DNA from 2 places in the Motilimonas thetidivivens genome. Region 1 is predicted to be linked to the other one. Evidence: predicted binding sites of a transcription regulator. Region 1 holds the regulator's gene; the other holds the start of a gene.
The links. Region 1 encodes FliA, which starts transcription of late flagellar genes. Its sites were predicted from a motif close to CTAAAGNTNNNNNNNNNNNNGCCGATA; they were not measured.
Positions count from the first base shown of each region.

Region 2: the regulator FliA is predicted to act here: its motif matches at 2,307-2,333, upstream of cobU (bifunctional adenosylcobinamide kinase/adenosylcobinamide-phosphate guanylyltransferase).

Region 1 is NZ_JBKFDK010000001.1:87,601-102,108, forward strand. Features, by position in the region: gene fliR (flagellar biosynthetic protein FliR) at 1-209, shown strand, start outside; gene flhB (flagellar biosynthesis protein FlhB) at 254-1,384, shown strand; gene flhA (flagellar biosynthesis protein FlhA) at 1,526-3,628, shown strand; gene flhF (flagellar biosynthesis GTPase FlhF) at 3,647-5,050, shown strand; gene ACK8OT_RS00455 (MinD/ParA family ATP-binding protein) at 5,055-5,927, shown strand; gene ACK8OT_RS00460 (RNA polymerase sigma factor FliA) at 5,920-6,636, shown strand; gene cheY (chemotaxis response regulator CheY) at 6,741-7,124, shown strand; gene ACK8OT_RS00470 (protein phosphatase CheZ) at 7,134-7,886, shown strand; gene ACK8OT_RS00475 (chemotaxis protein CheA) at 7,896-9,986, shown strand; gene ACK8OT_RS00480 (protein-glutamate methylesterase/protein-glutamine glutaminase) at 10,009-11,160, shown strand; gene ACK8OT_RS00485 (flagellar motor protein) at 11,160-11,912, shown strand; gene ACK8OT_RS00490 (flagellar motor protein MotB) at 11,915-12,865, shown strand; gene ACK8OT_RS00495 (ParA family protein) at 12,870-13,655, shown strand; gene ACK8OT_RS00500 (chemotaxis protein CheW) at 13,753-14,508, shown strand, end outside.
Region 2 is NZ_JBKFDK010000026.1:15,150-21,136, forward strand. Features, by position in the region: gene ACK8OT_RS16480 (TIGR02285 family protein) at 1-129, shown strand, start outside; gene ACK8OT_RS16485 (cobalamin-binding protein) at 137-1,030, opposite strand; gene cobO (cob(I)yrinic acid a,c-diamide adenosyltransferase) at 1,030-1,635, opposite strand; gene cobU (bifunctional adenosylcobinamide kinase/adenosylcobinamide-phosphate guanylyltransferase) at 1,664-2,224, opposite strand; gene ACK8OT_RS16500 (ABC transporter substrate-binding protein) at 2,748-4,418, shown strand; gene ACK8OT_RS16505 (ABC transporter permease) at 4,533-5,987, shown strand, end outside.

The DNA.
Region 1 (14,508 bases):
CTATGCTATTAGTGAACTTTTCCTTTGGTATTATGACGCGAGCCGCACCACAGCTGAATATTTTTACCTTAGGTTTCTCAATCAGCATGTTGTTTGGTCTATTTATTTTGTGGCTCACTATCGGCAACGTGGTACTGCATTTTGATGGCCATTGGCAGCGAGGTGCAGAGCTCATGTGTGATTTGCTCAATGGCGCTTGCAGACCTTAACCTAGTGCAAGCCTTAGTTTTTACAGCACGCCAGGAGAATTTAAATGGCAGAAGCTGACGGCCAAGAAAAAACCGAAGACCCCACGGGGAAAAAACTCAGTGACGCCCGCAATAAAGGGCAAGTGGTGCGCTCTAAAGAGCTTGGCACGGCGGCTATTTTAATCATGGCTGCTTTTGCTTTGATGATGTTAGGTGACCACCTTGGCCATGCCTTTGTGACCATGATGACAAAAGCCTTTACGTTTGAGCGTGACGTGGTGTTTGATCCTGGTCAGATGATGGTGGTGTTTGCTAACGGCATTGGCGAAATGATCTTACCTACATTAGCTATTCTAGTGGCGTTATTTCTTGCCGGTGTGGTGGGCACGATTGCGATTGGTGGTATAAATTACAGCAGTGAAGTAATGTTGCCTAAACTAAGCAAAATGAGCCCCCTTGCAGGCTTTAAACGCATGTTTGGCAGCCAAGGTTGGATTGAATTACTGAAGTCTATCTTAAAAGTGAGCGTGGTAGGCTGTGGTGTTTGGGGCATTTTAACTTATAGCTTTGCTGATATCTTGGTACTCAGTTCAACCCCCTTAGGCTCGAGTGTTGAAGCTGCATTGGATATGTTGCTTTGGATGTTCTTGATTTTATGCGTTTCCTTATTAGTGATCGTGGTTGTTGATGTGCCTTATCAACTTTGGCATCACAAAGAGCAACTTAAAATGACCAAGCAAGAAGTGAAGGACGAGCATAAAGATCAAGAGGGTAAACCTGAAGTAAAAGGACGCATTCGCCGTTTACAAATGGAAGCAGCGCAGCGTCGTATGATGGGAGAGGTGCCTAACGCCGATGTTATTGTTACTAACCCAACCCATTTCTCGGTTGCGCTAAAATATGATCCTGCCAATGGCGGCGCACCGCGAGTGGTTGCTAAAGGGGTGGATCAAATAGCCTTGAAAATTCGTGAAATCGCCCGTGAATATGAAGTGCCCGTCATGAGCTCGCCGCAGCTTTGTCGCGCTATATACCACACCACGGAACTGGAACAAGAAATCCCCCATGAGCTGTTTGTTGCCGTTGCGCAAATTCTGGCTTATATATTCCAATTAGAGCAATACCGTAAAGGACGCGGTAAACGACCGACAGCATTGCCTAAAGAATTTGATATGCCTGAAGGCTTTAATTACTAGCCTCAATTGCTAGCCTGATCTAATTATTTGACCGCTGACCAAGTTTCGTTGATTGCTCCGCTAACTTTGCGTGACGGCGTATTGCAATAGGCGCGGTTATTGCATAGGGTTAAAGCGTCATTTTTTTGTCGAATTATGTGAATGAATTTAAAGTCCAATTTAGCCGGCTTCTGGCAACAACGAGATAAACTGATCAAAGGGGTTGGTGCGCCTGTCATGGTGCTTGCTACCCTTGGCATGGTTGTATTGCCTATGCCTGCCTTCTTACTCGACATCCTGTTTTCGTTTAATATTGCCCTTGCTTTGGTTGTGCTGTTGGTGGCTATCTACACCAAACGCCCGTTAGATTTCGCTTCATTCCCCGCCGTGTTGCTGATTGCAACCTTATTACGTTTAGCACTTAACGTGGCATCAACGCGCGTGGTATTACTTGAAGGCCATCAAGGAGGAGACGCCGCGGGTAATGTGATTGCGGCCTTTGGCTCGGTAGTCATCGGCGGCAACTATGCGGTAGGTTTAATTGTATTTTTGATCTTAATGATCATTAACTTCGTGGTTGTCACTAAGGGTGCTGGGCGTATTTCTGAAGTAAGTGCACGGTTTACCTTAGATGCGATGCCGGGTAAACAAATGGCGATTGATGCCGATTTAAATGCCGGCATGATAGATCAAGAACAAGCAAGATTAAGACGTGAAGAAGTAACCCGTGAAGCAGACTTTTACGGCTCCATGGACGGTGCAAGTAAGTTCGTAAAAGGGGATGCAATTGCCGGTATATTGATCTTGTTTATTAATATCATCGGCGGCTTCATCATAGGCATGGCGCAACATGGTTTGAGCTTTAGAGACGCTGCGGAAATATATACCTTATTAACCATAGGTGATGGCTTGGTTGCGCAAATTCCATCACTGTTATTATCGATTGCTGCTGCTATCACCGTAACCCGTGAAAACCGCTCTGAGGATATGGGTGAGCAGGTGATAGGGCAAATGTTTAGTAATCCTAAAGCCTTGATGATTACTTCCGGTATTTTAATTGTAATGGGGTTGGTGCCCGGCATGCCTCATTTTGCATTTTTATCCTTGGGCTTATGTGCTGCTGGTGGCACCTATTGGATAATGAAGAAGCAAAAATCGCAAGCGGCTACAGCGCTGGCAGAATCCGAGAAAAATATAGCCAATAGCAATCCCGCGGTGCAGACCAAGGAGCTGGGCTGGGATGATGTACAACCAGTTGATACCATTGGCCTTGAAGTAGGCTATCGCCTTATTCCTTTGGTTGATAAAAGCCAAGGTGGTGAATTACTTGAGCGGATCAAAGGGGTGCGGAAAAAGTTATCGCAAGAGCTTGGTTTTTTAGTGCCACCTGTACATATTCGCGACAACTTAGACTTACCACCTAGCTATTACAGTATTTCGTTAATGGGTGTGACCAGTGGTCAAGCCGAAGTGTTTCATGACAAGGAAATGGCGATAAATCCTGGGCAAGTGTTTGGTACAGTAGAGGGAACCCCCACTATTGAGCCCGCGTTCCAATTGGACGCCTTATGGATTTCACCAAGTCAGCGTGAACATGCTCAAGCCATGGGTTATACCGTGGTTGATGCTGCGACGGTCGTCGCCACGCACCTCAGTCAGTTACTGACAAATCACGCCGCGCAATTACTCGGTCATGAAGAAGTGCAAAATCTTCTCGACTTACTAGCCAAAAGTCATCCTAAACTAGTAGAAGGGCTAGTGCCGGATATTTTACCGCTCGGGGTTGTGGTCAAAGTATTACAAAGCTTACTAAATGAAGGGGTGCCGATCAGGGATATCCGGACTATAGTGCAAACATTGTCGGATTATGGCGTGAAGAGCCAAGATGCAGAGGTATTAACCGCTGCATGTCGTATCGCACTAAAACGCATGATCAGTCAAAATATTGTCGGAGCCGAGTCAGAAATCCCAGTTATTACGCTTTCGCCAGAGTTGGAGCAAATTTTGCATAACTCGATACAGGCAGGTGGTAGCGATGGGGCAGGTATTGAGCCAGGGCTCGCAGAGCGGATCCAGAACGCATTATTTGAAGCCTCTCAACAGCAAGAGCTTGCAGGTCAACCTGCTGTTTTGCTAACGTCGGGCGTGTTGCGAACAACCTTGGCTAAGTTTGTTAAAAATACCATTCCTAGCTTACAGGTACTGAGTTATCAAGAAGTACCGGAAGATAAGCAAATTAGAATAGTTAACTCTGTCGGGCAATAACCGACAGGAGACAGCAGTATGAAAATTAAACGTTTTTTTGCAAAAGATATGCGTGCTGCGCTGGCTGAGGTGAAAGAAATCTTAGGGCCAGATGCCGTCATTATGTCAAATAAAAAAGTCACCGGTGGCATTGAAATCGTTGCGGCCGTTGATTATCAAGCGGCATCTGAAGTGAAACCTGCGGCTAAGAGCCATAGCGACTTAAAAGAAGACAGCGTTGTATTATCAAATCGCGCTCGTAGCGCAGCCCAGCCGACGACGCAAGCCGCTCAGCAACAAGCAAAAACCATTAATGCGAAATCGGGTCAACACTTAGCGGATTCCTTATCAGCCTTACTGGCTAAACAAGGTAAGCCAACGCCCGTGCGTAAGGCCAATCAGCCAGCGACGTTAATGGAACAAGAAAATTGGCAAGCACCGAAACCTAAAGCCGCGCCTACTCGAGCGCGAGCCACACCCACGAGTCATGTTAGTAAAGATGACAAAGTGTTAGAAGCCATGCGTGAAGAAATGGCCTCGCTGCGCAAGTTATTGGAGCATCAAGTTTCAGGGTTAATGTGGCAGGAGCTCGAGCGTAAAGAGCCGGTTCGCGCTATGTTAATTAAATGGCTCAATAAGTCAGGCTTTTCGGATGATATTGCCGATCAATTAGCGAGCTGTATTCCAGAAAGCTGTACACCATATGAAGCGCAGCAGTATTTGTCCCAGCTGCTTGAAGACCAAGTCGCCATTGGTGAAAACGAAATTTTAAAACTGGGCGGCGCGGTGGCATTACTTGGTCCGACTGGCGTTGGTAAAACGACGACGATTGCCAAACTAGCGGCGCGTTTCGCGATGGAGCATGGTGCTGAGCAAGTCGGTCTGATTACCACCGATACCTATCGAATAGGGGCCCACGAGCAGCTAGCCACTTACGGTAAAATATTAGGCTGTGCGGTGCGCGTTGCTAAAGATGCCGATGAGCTTTCAGAAATCTTGTATCAAATGCGCACTAAGCGTTTAGTGCTGATTGATACCGCTGGTATGGGACAGCGAGACGTTAGGCTTTCAGAGCAATTAGAAACCTTAATGAAAAACTCTCGCGTTAGGATCCGTAGCTTTTTAGTGATCCCAGCGACATCGCAGCGTCGAGTTGTACAAGAAGCCATCGAACATTTTAGAAAAATTCCGTTATCTGGTTGTATTCTCACGAAACTAGATGAAAGTTTGAGTCTGGGGGAAATACTAAGTGTTACAATTAAACATGCTTTACCTATCTCATATATAACGGATGGCCAACGGGTGCCCGAAGATATAAAAATTGCAAACGCAAAATACATGGTATCCAGTGCCTTGCGTTTAATGGAACAAGAAATGGCAAAAGACCAACATCAATGGTATAGCGAAGCAGATGACTGCCACACCTCGGAGTATTATGAATAAAACCATGTTAACTGATCAGGCGAGTGGGCTGCGAATGATGAAAAATAATAAAGTAAAAGTGATCACTGTGACCGGCGGTAAAGGCGGTGTGGGTAAAACCAATGTGACCTTAAACTTGGCCGCATCACTGGCAGCTCAAGGAAAACGTGTTTTGGTATTAGACGCTGACTTAGGTTTGGCCAATGTCGACGTGTTACTTGGCTTGCGTGTCACCAAAAACCTTTCCCATGTTTTATCCGGAGAATGTACCTTAGACGAAGTCATCATAGATGCGCCGCAAGGGATGAAAATTATCCCTGCTACCTCCGGAACTAAGTCGATGGTGGAGCTAACCCCAGCCGAGCATGCAGGTTTGATCCGTGCGTTTAGTGAACTGCAAACTCCCATCGATGTGCTGTTGGTTGATACCGCAGCCGGTATTTCAGACATGGTGCTTAGTTTTGCCCGTGCCGCGCAAGATATTGTGGTAGTGGTGTGTGATGAGCCAACCTCAATCACCGATGCCTACGCCTTGATCAAGTTACTCAGTACCCAATACGGCGTATTTCATTTCAAAATTGTAGCGAACATGGTACGTAGCTTACGCGAAGGACAGGAGCTATTTTCTAAACTAACGCGTGTGACGGATAGATTTTTAGATACTGCCCTTGAATTAGTTGCTTGTATTCCTTTTGACAACAACGTTCGTCAATCGGTACGGAAGCAAAAGCTCGTCGTAGAAGCGTTTCCAAAGTCGCCTTCATCGTTAGCCTTTAGAGCGTTATCGAGTAAAGCGGTGACATGGCCTGTGCCCAATCAGCCCGGTGGCCACCTAGAGTTTTTCATTGAGAAGCTATTAGATAGTAGCGCCGAAAGCAGAGAGAAGATAAGTGAATAAAGTCCACGCTTACACCAGTCAAGTTCAGCCGAATGAACTGGTTGAACGTTATGGACCTCTAGTGCAACGGATTGCGCATCACCTACTTGCACGTTTACCTGCTAGCGTGTTGGTAGAAGATTTAACTCAAGCTGGCTTGATTGGTTTACTTGAAGCCAGTAAGAACTTTGACGCTAGTAAAGGAGCTAGCTTTGAAACCTTCGCAGGCATTCGTATTCGCGGCGCGATGTTAGACGAAATGCGCCGTGGAGATTGGGTCCCTCGTAGCGTTCATAAAAACAGCCGAATGATCGCTCAGGCGATAGATCAAGTTGAAAAAGAGTTAGGCATTGACGCCAAAGACGCCGATATTGCCGCTAGGTTAGGGGTGTCTCTTGATGAGTATCACACCATGCTACGTGAAGTAAACAGCGGCAAATTAATCGGCATAGAAGACTTGGGAGCAGGACAAGACAGCGTAGGAGCGGTTGAATTGCTCGATAATTCACCACTTGATGGTGTTTATGAAGAAAAATTTCAGCATCACCTCGCAACTTGTATAAAATCCTTACCCGAACGCGAAGCCCTTGTATTATCTTTATATTATGATGAAGAGCTAAATTTACGCGAAATTGGTGAAGTGTTAGATGTCAGTGAATCGCGCGTCAGCCAAATTCACAGTCAAGCCATCCACCGTCTTAAGGGGAGAATGACTGATTGGCAAAGATAGCATGTCACTGTGGCATAAATGTAACTATACTGGTTTTAGTTGCCTAAATAACATTTCAGCACAAAGAGTTGAGTTCAAACCAACTGCCATTTAAGGAGATTAAGTTGGATAAAAATATGAAAATTCTAATCGTTGATGATTTCTCAACGATGCGAAGAATAATCAAAAACCTATTACGCGATCTTGGCTTCAATAATACCCATGAAGCAGATGATGGTAGTACTGCACTGCCGATGCTTAAAAATGGCGACTTTGAATTTCTAGTTACTGACTGGAATATGCCGGGAATGCAAGGTATCGACCTATTAAAAGAGGTTCGCAAAGACGAAAACCTACGTCATTTGCCTGTGTTAATGGTAACCGCAGAAGCTAAGCGTGAACAGATCATTGAAGCTGCTCAAGCTGGTGTTAATGGCTATATCGTTAAGCCTTTTACTGCAGCAACCTTAAAAGAGAAGCTCGATAAAATTTTTGAACGGCTTCAATAAGGAGGCGTGATGACAGACACCAACGGAGCTTTGCTTTCGCTTGAGCAAGCACGGCATTTAGTGGAACTACTGGAGCTTGGCGAGGTTGAGCAAGCAAATTCTTTGATTTCTGGTGCGTTGTCTGATCCTACTAACAGTGATTTGTTTGAACAAGTGGGCCTGTTGACTCGTCAATTGCATAACTCTTTGGTTGAGTTTCAAAATGACAACCGGTTATCGGAATTGGCGAATAGTGAAATCCCTGATGCGAAAGACAGGCTCAGCTATGTTATCGAAATGACAGACAAGGCGGCGAATCGAACCATGGATGCCGTGGATGAGAGTTTGCCCCTTGCTGATAGATTAAATGAGAATATTCAACAAGTTCTACCCGGTTGGAATAGTTTGATGAACCGCGAGATAGAGTTGGTTGAGTTTAAGGAGCTGTGTCACAAACTTGACAAGATCCTTAAGGATTCGGAACAAGATGCCGATAAGTTGAGGCAGTTGTTAACCGAAATTCTAATGGCCCAAGACTTCCAAGACTTAACGGGTCAAATGATTCGGCGGGTAATAGCGCTAGTACAAGAAGTGGAAGTTAAGTTAGTCGAAATGCTAACGATGTTTGGTGAAATTGAACGCAAACCAAAACAAGAACAAGCCGAAGCCCCTCGTTCATCTGGAATTGAGGCTGAAGGCCCCATTATGAACCCAGAAACAAGGGATGATGTGGTTTCGGGTCAAGATGACGTAGACGACTTGTTATCGAGTTTAGGATTCTAGGAGTAGCGCATGGGCTTTGAGGTCGATGAAGACATTTTACAGGACTTTTTAGTAGAAGCAGCCGAAATATTGGAGCTACTATCTGAGCAGCTGGTTGATTTGGAAAAGCAACCTGATGATAGCAACCTGTTAAATGCGATTTTTCGTGGATTCCACACCGTAAAAGGGGGCGCGGGCTTCCTTTCTCTTACCGAGTTGGTTGATTGCTGTCATGGTGCAGAAAACGTGTTTGACACGTTACGTAACGGTGGACGAGCAGTCGATTCTGAATTAATGGATGTTATACTACAAGCCTTGGATAGCATTAATGAAATGTTTGCTCAAGTCCAAGCTCGTGAGCCCCTGACTCCTGCTCCTCCTGAAATAATCCATGCGCTGCATAAATTAAGTCTTCCTGCTGGTGCTGAGCCTGCTCCTGAAGAGCCTGTTGCTCCAGTTGTCGCTCCTGAACCTGCTCCTGTCATTGAACCTGCGGCTGTTAGCGAGCCAGAAAGTTCAGTTGAATCGGGCATCGATGAAATTACAGAAGATGAATTTGAGCGCTTACTTGATGAGTTGCACGGAGCCAAAAGCCCTACTGCCGCAGCAGCTCCAGCTCCGGCAGTCAGCTCGGGTGATATTACCGATGATGAGTTTGAGTCTTTACTCGATGAACTTCATGGTAAGGGGCAACACAAAGCGGTTAGCCCAGCACCTGCGGCCGATGATGGCTTGATAGACGATGATGAATTTGAGCGCTTGCTCGATGAATTACATGGCAGTGGCAAGAGCCCAACGGTTGCGGAAGTTAAGCCAGCAGCACCCACGCCGCCAGCCCCTGTGTCTGAGCCTAAAGCTGTTACTCCTGTTACACCACCCCCTGCACCAGCTCCAGCCGCAGCAAAAGCACCGGTTGAAAAAGCCGCGGCCGGTAGAGCGCCAGCCCCCGCGCAAGCTGAATCGACGGTACGTGTGGATACGCGAACCTTAGACGAAATCATGAATATGGTCGGCGAGTTGGTATTAGTGCGAAATCGCTTAGTGAGCTTAGGCATTAATAGTTCTGACGAAGCCATGGCTAAAGCGGTTGCGAATTTAGATGTCGTGACTGCCGATCTGCAAGGTGGGGTAATGAAAACCCGCATGCAGCCCATCAAAAAAGTGTTTGGTCGATTCCCTCGAGTGGTTCGTGATTTAGCGCGAACCTTGAAAAAAGAAATCAACCTAACCCTTGAAGGTGAAGATACCGATTTAGATAAAAACTTAGTAGAGGCCTTGGCCGACCCGTTAGTTCACTTAGTGCGAAATGCGGTTGACCATGGTATTGAAATGCCTGATGTGCGTGAGCAAAATGGCAAGCCTCGTCTTGGCCAAATCGTCTTGTCAGCATCGCAAGAAGGTGACCATATTCTGTTAGTTATTCAGGATGATGGTGCGGGCATGGATGCTGAAAAGTTAAAAAATATCGCCATTAATAAAGGTATTCTTGATCCGGATACTGCCGCCAGAATGTCTAATACCGAAGCCTACAACCTGATTTTTGCTCCGGGTTTCTCAACCAAAGTCGAAATATCTGATATTTCTGGTCGTGGCGTGGGCATGGATGTGGTGAAAACCAGTATAACCCAGTTAAATGGGGCTATTCATATTGATTCAAATCTAGGCACAGGTACTCGACTAGAGATCAAAGTGCCCTTGACCCTAGCCATTTTACCAACCTTGATGGTCTTGGTGGGCAAGCAAACATTTGCGCTGCCTTTGACTAATGTTAATGAAATTTTCCACCTAGATTTAAGAAAAACTAATGTTGTTGATGGTCAATTAACCGTGATCGTCAGAGACAAAGCGATACCGTTATTTTATCTACAGGATTGGTTGATTCGTGGCGGTGCGCCAAGTAAGCAAAAACGAGATGGTTTGGGGCATGTAGTTATAGTTCAACTCGGTATGAAACAAGTCGGCTTTGTCGTTGATAGTCTAATTGGCCAAGAAGAGGTGGTTATCAAAGCACTTGATGATTTACTGCAAGGCACACCGGGTATGGCTGGAGCAACGATCACCAGTGATGGTGGTATCGCGTTGATTTTAGATATTCCAAGCTTATTAAAGCATTACGCATAACACTTCGAAGTTGAGAAGGTAGATGTCAATTAAGGTTTTAGTGGTAGATGACTCGAGCTTCTTTCGAAGACGAGTAAGTGAAATAATTAACCAAGATCCATTACTTGAGGTAATCGATACCGCCAAAAATGGCAAAGAAGCTGTTGAAATGACGCAGCGCCTTCGACCCGATGTGATCACCATGGATATTGAAATGCCTGTTTTAGATGGCATTTCAGCTGTGCGCGAAATAATGGCTACGACGCCAACGCCAATTTTAATGTTCTCTTCGTTAACGCATCAAGGGGCAACGGCAACATTAGAAGCCCTTGAGGCGGGAGCATTGGATTTCTTACCAAAGAAATTTGAAGACATAGCTCGCGACAAAGATGAAGCGACTAAGACGTTGCAGCAACGTGTTAAAGCGATTGCGCGTCGTCGTGTTTTTAGCCCGCGTCCATCCATCGCGAAAGCGCCCTTGGGCCAGAGCACATCAGCTGCAAGGCCGACATTGGAAAGAGCTCCAGTTCGCCCTAGTCCGACTGCTCGCGCTGTCACCTCAGCGTCAACCGCGCCAGTTAAGCCTACTGCTGCACCTGCGAGTCATTTTAAGCGTACCGGTAAAAGTTACGATATCCTTACTATCGGCACGTCAACGGGTGGCCCAGTGGCACTTCAGACCGTGTTGACTGAGCTACCGGCAAACTTCCCTTTGCCCATTTTATTGATCCAACATATGCCTGCGACATTTACCGCGGCTTTTGCGGCTCGATTAAACTCGCTTTGTAAAATCAAAGTCAAAGAGGCGCAAGACGGTGATCCCATCGTTAAAGGGCAGGCCTATCTAGCCCCTGGTGGTAAGCAGATGTTAGTCGAAGGCCGAGGTGCTAGTGCACGAATTCGCATTGTGGAAGGCAATGACAAGGTGAATTACAAGCCTTGTGTTGATATTACCTTTGCCTCGTTAGCAAAACTTTACCAAAGCAAAGTACTAGCGATTGTGTTAACGGGTATGGGGGCCGACGGGCGTGATGGCGGACGCATGTTGAAAAACATGGGCGCAACGATTTGGGCTCAGGACGAAAAGTCTTGTGTTGTTTATGGTATGCCGCAAGCGGTCGCAAAAGAGGGCATTGCATCTGAATCTTTGCCTCTTGATCGGGTGGCAGCTAGGATAATGACGGAATTTACCTAATGGATATTTTGGGGTTGTTTGGTCTATTTTTGGCATTCGCCTCACTTATCATCGCAGAGTCGATCACTGGCGGATCACTTTCATTTCTCCTCAACTTGGCTGCTTTTGTGATCGTTTTTGGTGGAACCATTGGCGCCGTCTTGTTCCAATCAACGGCGGATCAATTTAGCCATGCGATACGCCTGCTTCCTCAACTAATTACGCCGCCTGTATTACCGGTAAAGGGACAAATGGCGAAGTTAAAGCAATGGGCGAGCACCGCGCGTACCCAAGGCTTTTTGGCGCTCGAAGCTGCTATAGATGATAAAAAGCTGGATCGATTTACCAGTAAGGGATTGTCGATGATAGTCGATGGCGTTGACGCCATCACCTTACGCAGTGTTCTAGAGCAAGAAGTCGATCTAAAACAAGAATATTACGAGCGCAGCGCTAAGGTTTATGAAGCCATGGGCGGCTATAGCCCAACGGTAGGCATCATAGGGGCGGTGTTGGGATTGATTCAAGCCATGTCTCATATTGATGATCCTAGTGTATTAGGACGAGGTATTGCCGCTGCCTTTGTTGCAACTATTTACGGTGTGGGCTTTGCCAACTTTGTTTTTTTGCCTATTTGCCATAAGTTGCGTGCACTTAACTACAAACAAACCCTTTATTATGAAATGACGATTGAGGGGCTCGTTGCTATCGTCAATGGAGAAAACTCCCTTGTCATTGAACGACGTCTAGAGTCTTTTGCTACTGAGAGCCATTAATCATGGCTAGGCGCGCAAAGAAAAAACATATTCCAGAGCACAATCATACCGAACGTTGGTTGGTTTCCTATGCAGATTATATGACCTTAATGTTTGCTCTGTTTGTTGTTCTTTATGCAGCGGCCTCGGTAAATGAAGATAAGTACAAGGTTGTTATCGAGAACTTCTACACGGCGACTAAAGAGTTTTCCAAGCATGTAGACGTTTCAGATACCGAAGGTATTTTGGATAATGAAGCCGATGAAATAATCCAAGAACAAGGCGCTGGATTACTTGAAGATGCCGGCTCGGTCGTCGATGGTGGACAGGACTTATCTAACTTAGACCGCAACAAGTTGGGGGCTCCTTTAACCTCGCTTGAAACGGAATTAAATGAGAGTTTGTTAAAAGAGTTGGAAAATGGTCAGGCGAGTGTCACCTTAGATGGTGATTGGTTAACCATAGACATTAGCAGTGGCTTGATTTTTCCAAGTGGTAGCGCACAAGTGTCATTGGCATCCAGAGAGTTAATCAGCCGGATTGCAGCCATCTTAACACCGGTGAGTAATTACCTTCGAGTAAGAGGTTACACCGACGACCAAGGCATTAATACCGAAGTGTTTACTTCAAATTGGGAACTGTCTGTATCGCGCGCCACCAGTATATTACGTTTGCTTGAAGCTGATGGGGTTAATCCAGCAAGGTTAGCTGTGGAAGGGTATGGCGAGTATTACCCCGTTGCCAGCAATACTACGGAAGAAGGACGCCGGAAAAATCGCCGCGTGGTTATCGCTTTGTCAAAATATGCCTACGAGCCAGTGCCACAAGATGTGATTTTTGCAGCCGAAACTCCTCCTGAAGCGACTGATGAACCTATACTTTCAGAAGAAGCGGCCGATAACAGCGAAGAGAGTAAAATAATCGAGGTTGAGCTGCCCAACGGCGGCTTACGAATTACCACAAGACAGGAATAGCACTTTGATCGTTTGGACAGTTGCAAATCAAAAGGGTGGTGTAGGTAAAACCACAACTGTGATCTCACTTGCTGGTTTACTAGCGGAGCGAGGTCATAGGGTATTACTGATTGATACCGACCCTCATGCATCATTGACCAGTTATCTCGGTTATGACTCAGATTTAATCGACGGCACTCTGTATGAATTATTTCAAACACCTTCACCCAGCAGAGAGGCCGTACTACGTTATACCTTAAAAACGCCATTTGAAGGTTTAGATATTATTCCCGCCAATATGGCCTTAGCTACCTTAGACAGGGTGCTGGGGAATCGAGAAGGCATGGGGTTATTTTTAAAACGCGCCTTAGATCAGGTTAAGAATGATTATGACTATGTGTTAATTGATTGTCCTCCCGTATTAGGTGTGATGATGGTTAATGCGCTTGCCGCGTGTAGTCGTATCTTGGTGCCGGTGCAAACAGAGTTTCTTGCATTGAAAGGGCTTGAACGCATGATCCGTACCTTTAATATTATGCAGCGTTCAAGACCAAAACCATTCAAATATTGTGTTATCCCGACCATGTTTGATAAGCGAACTAAGGCGTCGTTAAGCACCTTACAAGCAATCAAAGATAAGCATCCAACCGATGCTTGGAATTCGGTGATCCCGATTGATACTAAATTCAGAGACGCAAGTTTAAAACACATACCGCCATCGGCTTATTCACGTAATTGCCGAGGGGTTTTTGCCTATGAAACCTTACTTAACCATTTACAACAATTAGAAAACAAAGAACAAGCAAAGTAGTTCGGATGAGTATTTGCTGCGCTAGCAGTGCTTGACTGGCGTTTTGTCATAACAATTGAGATGATGCTCTATGAATGAAAGGAACTAGGCTAAAAAGATGAGTCGTTTGCCCAATGAAGATGCAATGGAGCGCTATTTTGCTGCGCTATTGGATGAGCCTAAAACAGAATCCAACTCCGCTTCTGATACTGCCCCTGAGGCTGGTTTTCCGTCTTCGGCGTTGCCATCCCAAGTCGAACCGACTAGCACTGTTGCCACTACTTATCTAGCGCCTAGCCCGGTCGATGTTGCTAGGCATGCCGCCCCTGGAGCTCGCTCAGAAGCACATATTCAGCGATTGCTTGATAATGTGGCTAAGCCAGCTGAGCCTGAACTGCAGCCGCTCATTCAGGCTGAGCCATTGCCTTCATTATCCGTTGATTCATTACTGGAAGAAGTGGATGACCAGCTAGGTAGCTTAGTTTCTATTGGTGCAGTATTACCCGATGAACTTGTCTTTGCTGAGCCTGAGCCTGAGGTAATTGAGGTACAAGAGGAAGAGATAGCAACCCAAGTCGCGACTCAAGAAGCTGTACCGCCCAACATGCAATCGGGTTGGCGAAATATTGAGCCAGAAGATGAGTTTCAAGCACTATTTTTTGAAGTTGCAGGCATATCTTTTGCTGTGCTGTTGACGGAGTTGGGAGGGATCCACAAAATCGATAACGTCACCAGTATCTTTGGTAAGCCGCCTTGGTTTTCAGGGATCATGACCCAGCGCGAGAAAAAGCTGAATGTTGTCGACACAGCAAAATGGGTGATGACCGACAACGCTCCGGATGAGGTTGATTATAAGTATCTTATCTTATTGGGG
Region 2 (5,987 bases), on a different contig from region 1:
ATTGGCTGCACCCCTAATGAGCTAGGTAAGGCGGTGATCAGTGCCATCAATGAGGTTTATAACAGCCACCCCGATAATCCTCTACAAAGTTATGCCGATAACTGGAGCTATCCAGATAATGCAAAATAACGCAGCGTTAACCAAGCTGTTGCTCACGCACTTGATGTAAGGCTTCACACAGTTGCGTGACACCTAACACAGAGCGCGGCGTTGCTCGGTGAACCCAATCAGCTCGCAATTGGATAATGGCTTTGTTTTTCACCGCCGGTAACATAGACCATTGCTGCCAATCTATGGTGGGCGTTTGGCCAACTTCATCAGTGGTAATTATCGCTTGGGGCGCCGCGGCCAATACACTTTCGATACTGATAACCGGGTACTCTGCGGGATTATCATAAAACGGGTTTTGCGCACCGCAGACATCTAAATACTGCTGTACCCAACTGCCTTTAGCAACCGTGCGCAGTGGATTGGGCCAAAGCTGATAAAATACGCTGACTTTTGCTGCATCTTGGTATTTTATTTTTGCCGCATTTAACTGGGCTAAATAAGTGTCTGCAACTTGTGTGGCTTGCTCTGTTGCCCCAGTCAACTCGCCCAACATGCGTATCACACCAGCGACTTCGGCTAAGGTTTTAGCATCACTATCGACAAGCTTAAAGCCCAAATCAGCTAATTGATTTAGCTCTCGGTTTGGGTTTCCGCTACGCCAGCTAATAATCACATCTGGGTTGAGAGCGATTATTTGCTCTATGTTCAAGCCATTGTATCCGCCCACAATAGGGATAGATTTGGCCTGCTCTGGATAGTCGGTAAACCGTGTGGTGCCAACAATTTTATGGCCTTGGCCGATAGCAAATAGCATTTCTGCCGAATGTGGCGATAAAGTGACAATACGCGATATGGGCGGCTGGTTTGGCTCTTTGGTTTGCTCTGCTGCTACGTTTTGCAACAGCATAGGTGCAAGCACCAAGGGCAAAGCCCATAACCGCGCCAGCCAACCTCGGCGGATGCTTTGGCTAACAAACATTAATAATCAAACCCTTTTTGCGCCTTAATGCCGGCTTCAAAGGCATGCTTGATACTTTGAACTTCACTGACCGTGTCAGCAATCTCAATAATACCGCGATGACAAGCTCGCCCTGTGATCACCACATGCTGATGTTCGGGACGATTTTGTAATGCCGTTAACACTTGCTCAAGCTCAAGATACTTGTATGTCACCATGTATGTCAGTTCATCTAACAGCACTAGATCGATGGTGTCATCTTGCAGTAGTTTTTCTGCATCAGCCCAAGCTTGCGCCGCCGCTTGCATGTCTTTCTCTCGGTCTTGGGTTTCCCAAGTGAACCCGGTCCCCATTACATAAAAGTCCACCCCATGCTGCGCCAACAAATCGCGTTCACCGCAATCCCAAGTGCCTTTAATAAATTGCACTACGCTCGCCTTTAAACCGTGTCCAACGGCGCGGGCCACGGTACCAAAGCCGGCAGTAGACTTGCCTTTACCATTTCCGGTGATCACCATTAAGATACCTTTTTCATCGGTTGCTTTGGCGATACGAGCGTCTACTTGCTCTTTAATTCGCTGTTGGCGTTGCTTATGGCGCTGTGATTTATCGTTTGAATCGGTCATGTCTATTCCTTAATTATCCCTCAATGGGCTATTTAATGCGTTGTGGCAACCCTGCCACTACCCAATACACTTCGTCAGCTAATGTCGCGATACTTTGGTGTAACCAGCCTGTTTCATCCACAAAACGGCGATTAATCGCCCCCATGGGGACGATCCCCATCCCCACTTCATTGCTTACCAAAATGATGTCGCCCACCACTTGCTTATCCTGGTCTTGCTGTTTAGCCAAAGCCAACGCATCCAGCAACTGCTGTTTTTGCTGCTGCCAATGCTGACTAAGTTGGGCGCCTTGATGTTCTATGTCAAATCGTAACAACTCATTGGTCACCCAAAGCGTTAAGCAATCGACTAATAAACAATCTCCCGTTTGATGGTGTTGGGTTATCGCGTTTCCTAAATCAAAGGGGGTTTCCGTCGTTTGCCAAGTGGCCGGTCGCTGCTGGCGATGCGCGGCCACCCGTTGTTGCATTTCTTGGTCATAAACTTGCGCCGTTACCAGCACATTCACGCGGTGCTTTGACTGCAGCGCCAGTTGTTCGCCGTAACGGCTTTTACCACTACGAGCGCCACCCAAAATTAGTTTTATCATGGTAATCATCACGCTATGCCGTATTGAGGGCGATAAGATACGGCAATAATTCAAAATTACAATCTTAGTCGTCAGTGTTGATTACCGGATAAATGTGATCTTTCATTAATTTTTAATGCTGTTTGAATCGCGCAAGTGTCGAATTTTGCACTAAAATTTGAGCTGTAATGCAATTTTATGGGGTTGTTTTGCATTTACCAACCAAACCAGTAATCTGTGTTCTACAACAGCTAGTTTGTAACGGGTGCTCCCTAGCTATAGGGACAGCTTGATTGATAAAACAACGCCATAACTTGTTTATTACAAAAAACAAACAAAACATTATAACTAACTGATAAATCGCTCTTAATGCAGTGAGATTGATCGCAGAGAAGACGATAAACAACAATTAGGGCTAGTATTATTACTAGGTGTGATTTATAAGGTTTAAGCTAATACTTTTAGCTTATTTATGTAAAACCGATGATTTCTCCTAATCAGAGAATGTTGCTGTATCACCGATTAAGGGTCAAAAGGAATTCGAATGCTCGCGAAGATCACTAAACTATCTACTGCACTTGCTCTTGCTTTGTCTTTAACTGCACCAGTAGCAAGTGCAGCTGACAAGGTATCCCTCACTATTGTGTCTGAGTTTCGTCCTCTTTGGCAACGCAACTTCAACCCATTTGCGGCGACCAACAAACTGCCAACCACCATGCAGTTTATTTATGAGCCTTTAATTATTTTCAATGAAATGAAAGGTGGCGCCCCACATTACCGGTTGGCGAAAAAACACTATTTTTCTGACGATTTAATGTCGCTGTTCTTTGAATTACGAGACGATGTGAAATGGTCAGACGGCACCCCGTTTACCGCTGATGATGTGGTTTACTCATTAAACCAAGCAGCTAAAGGGGGCAAAACAGATGTTCAAGGTTTATCTGGCCATATTCTAAGCGTTCATAAACTGTCTGATTACAAAGTTGAGGTTAAGCTAACTCGCGTTAATACCGGCATCGATACGCAAATTGTTCGTGCGCCTATCGTCCCTAAACACATATTCTCTAAAGCCGGCGATTTAGTGGCCTTTAAAAACGAAAGCCCAGTGGGTACCGGCCCATTTACCGAGGTTGAAGTTTTTTCTTGGCAGGTTTATACCCAATGTCGCAACCCGTATTACTATGACAATGCCAATTTAGACATTGATTGTTTAAAAAGCCCTATCATTCAAAACAACAAGCAGCTCCTCGCGGCGGCCATTAAGGGCAGGCTAGACTGGACATCCTCATTTATTCCAAATATCGAGGAAGTGCTATTAAGCAAGAACTCAAGCACCAAATATTGGTTCCCTGCTGCCGGCTCGGCGTCATTCATGGTTAACTTTAAAACCCCGAATGAGAACAACCGTAAAGCATTTAACGATATAAACTTCCGCCGCGCCTTTTCGATGGCGATGGATCGAGAAAAAATTGTCAATGTTGCAGGCGCTGGCTATTGGTCAGTGAACGAATACCCCTCAGGTTTAGGCGATCAGTTTAAAGCATGGGCTGATCCCAGCGTAAAAAGTAAATACGGCAAATTTAATACCTTTGACATAACGGGCGCACAAATCATGCTTTCCAGTGCGGGTTATCGTGACATTGACGGCGATGGCTTTATAGAAAACCCAGATGGCAGCAAAATTGAATTTGATATTCTCGTTCCCAAAGGCTGGTCGGATCATATTCAAACGGTTGAAATTGGCATTGAAGGCCTCAACAAAATCGGGATCAATGCCAAAGTCAGTACCCCTGATTTTGCCGATCTCAACGAACGAGTAAAAAGCGCTGACTTTGATGCCGCCTTTACCAACTACTTCGCGGGTGCTAACCCGCATCGTTACTATTATACGGGTTTCCATTCAGAGCAAATGGACAAAGCGCGTTTTGGTGGTCATCACTATGTTGATAAAGATCTTGATGCGTTAATTGATTCTTTCAACCAAACAGCTGATGAACAAAAAAAGCTGGAGATAATGCACACCATAGAGCAGTACATCGGCGAGCGCCAAATCACCATGCCAGTGTTTAGCTCTAACTTTAACTTCCAGTATGACGATGTAAGCTTCAAAGGCTGGTTTAGCGCGAATAATCCTAAGGCAATCCCTGTAGTTTGGCCGGATACACCTGAACGTTTATTACATGTGTTAGATATCAAACCAGTTAATAAAGACTAACCAGTCTCTGCGTCTTGACCACGCCAAGGCGCAGGTTTTATTTGGCTTATCGCTTCGTAACCGCAGGAATAACTCATTTTTAGACAACCCCTGTTGGCCTTGATACCCCTTGCAATGACCAGCGTATTTGTCGCTGTGTTCATGTTACCTATCTTTGCCGGTTTGATTGGCACCGTATTACCCGCATTTAATTATCTTCCCGCACTGGGTGCTGAGCAGTTTTCTTTCGCCGCCTTTAGTCAATTTTGGCAACACCCTACAACCATGGCCGCGACCCGAGTTAGCTTACAAGTAGGTTGGTTAAGTACTTTTTTGTCCCTTGCTATCGCCTTACTTTTATTTGCCAAATTCTACCTTAACCCCAAATGGCAATGGCTGAGTTTGAGTTTAAGCCCCATTCTGGCGATTCCCCATGCGGCCATGGCGGTTGGATTAGGTTTTTTAATTGCCCCCTCGGGCTGGCTTTTGAGGCTAGTTTCACCCGAGCTAACGGGTTTTGACTACCCGCCAAACTGGCAAACCACGCAAGACCCCCATGGCTTGTCATTGGTGTTAGTAATGGTACTCAAAGAGGTTCCCTTTTTACTGCTGATGCTTATTTCTGCCGCCAAACAAGTCGCCATCCGCCCCACTCTGATGTTGGCCAATAGTATGGGCTACACCCATGCCGCAGCTTGGTTAAAGCTCATTTTTCCGCAGCTGATAGCCCAATTAAAACTGCCCCTGTGCGCGGTTTTAGCTTGGTCTTTAAGTGCGGTTGATGTCAGCCTTATTTTAGGGCCGTCATCGCCTCCGACCCTGTCAGTGTTGATCTTATCTTGGTTTAACGACGCCAATATCACACTTAGGCTGCAAGGGGCTGCAGGGGCACTTTGGCTGCTCGCTATCAATCTTGGCTCAATTGCGCTGATGCTAGGATTAGCCAAAGCGACCAGTAAATTCTGCTCTCAATGGTGTTGCAATGGCAAACGCACGTCTCTATTACAGCCATTGAACCGTTTAGCAAAGCCTTTAGCTTGGCTGTTTGTGCTGGCCATTGGCCTAAGTTTTATCGTGCTAATATTGTGGTCATTTACCGCCCAGTGGCGCTTTCCAGATGCGCTACCGACACGTTGGCAATTCAGTAATTGGCTTTCATCGTGGCGACAATTATTGCCTTTAATCGAGCACAGTTTATTACTTGCAGGGGTAAGCAGTTTAATTGCCGTCTTGTTAAGCTTGATCATGCTTGAAACAGAGGCTCAGCAAGGCAGCAAAACAAAACACGGTCAACTGCTGCGCTGGCTGCCTTTATTTTATTTACCCTTATTGATCCCCGACATGAGTTACCTGTTCGGCATTCAAGTCAGTTTAATCTACCTGCAATGGGATGGTTGGCTTGGCGCGTTAATTTGGGGCCACCTGATGTTTGTGCTGCCCTACACATTTTTGTCTCTTGCACCTTACTATCGCCGATATAATCAAGCCTATTGGCATCAAGCCTTATTGCTGAGCAAAAGCCCTTGGCGCAGTTATTTTATGGTCAAGTTACCCATGTTGTTACCCGCTATTTTGGCCAGTGCAGCCTTG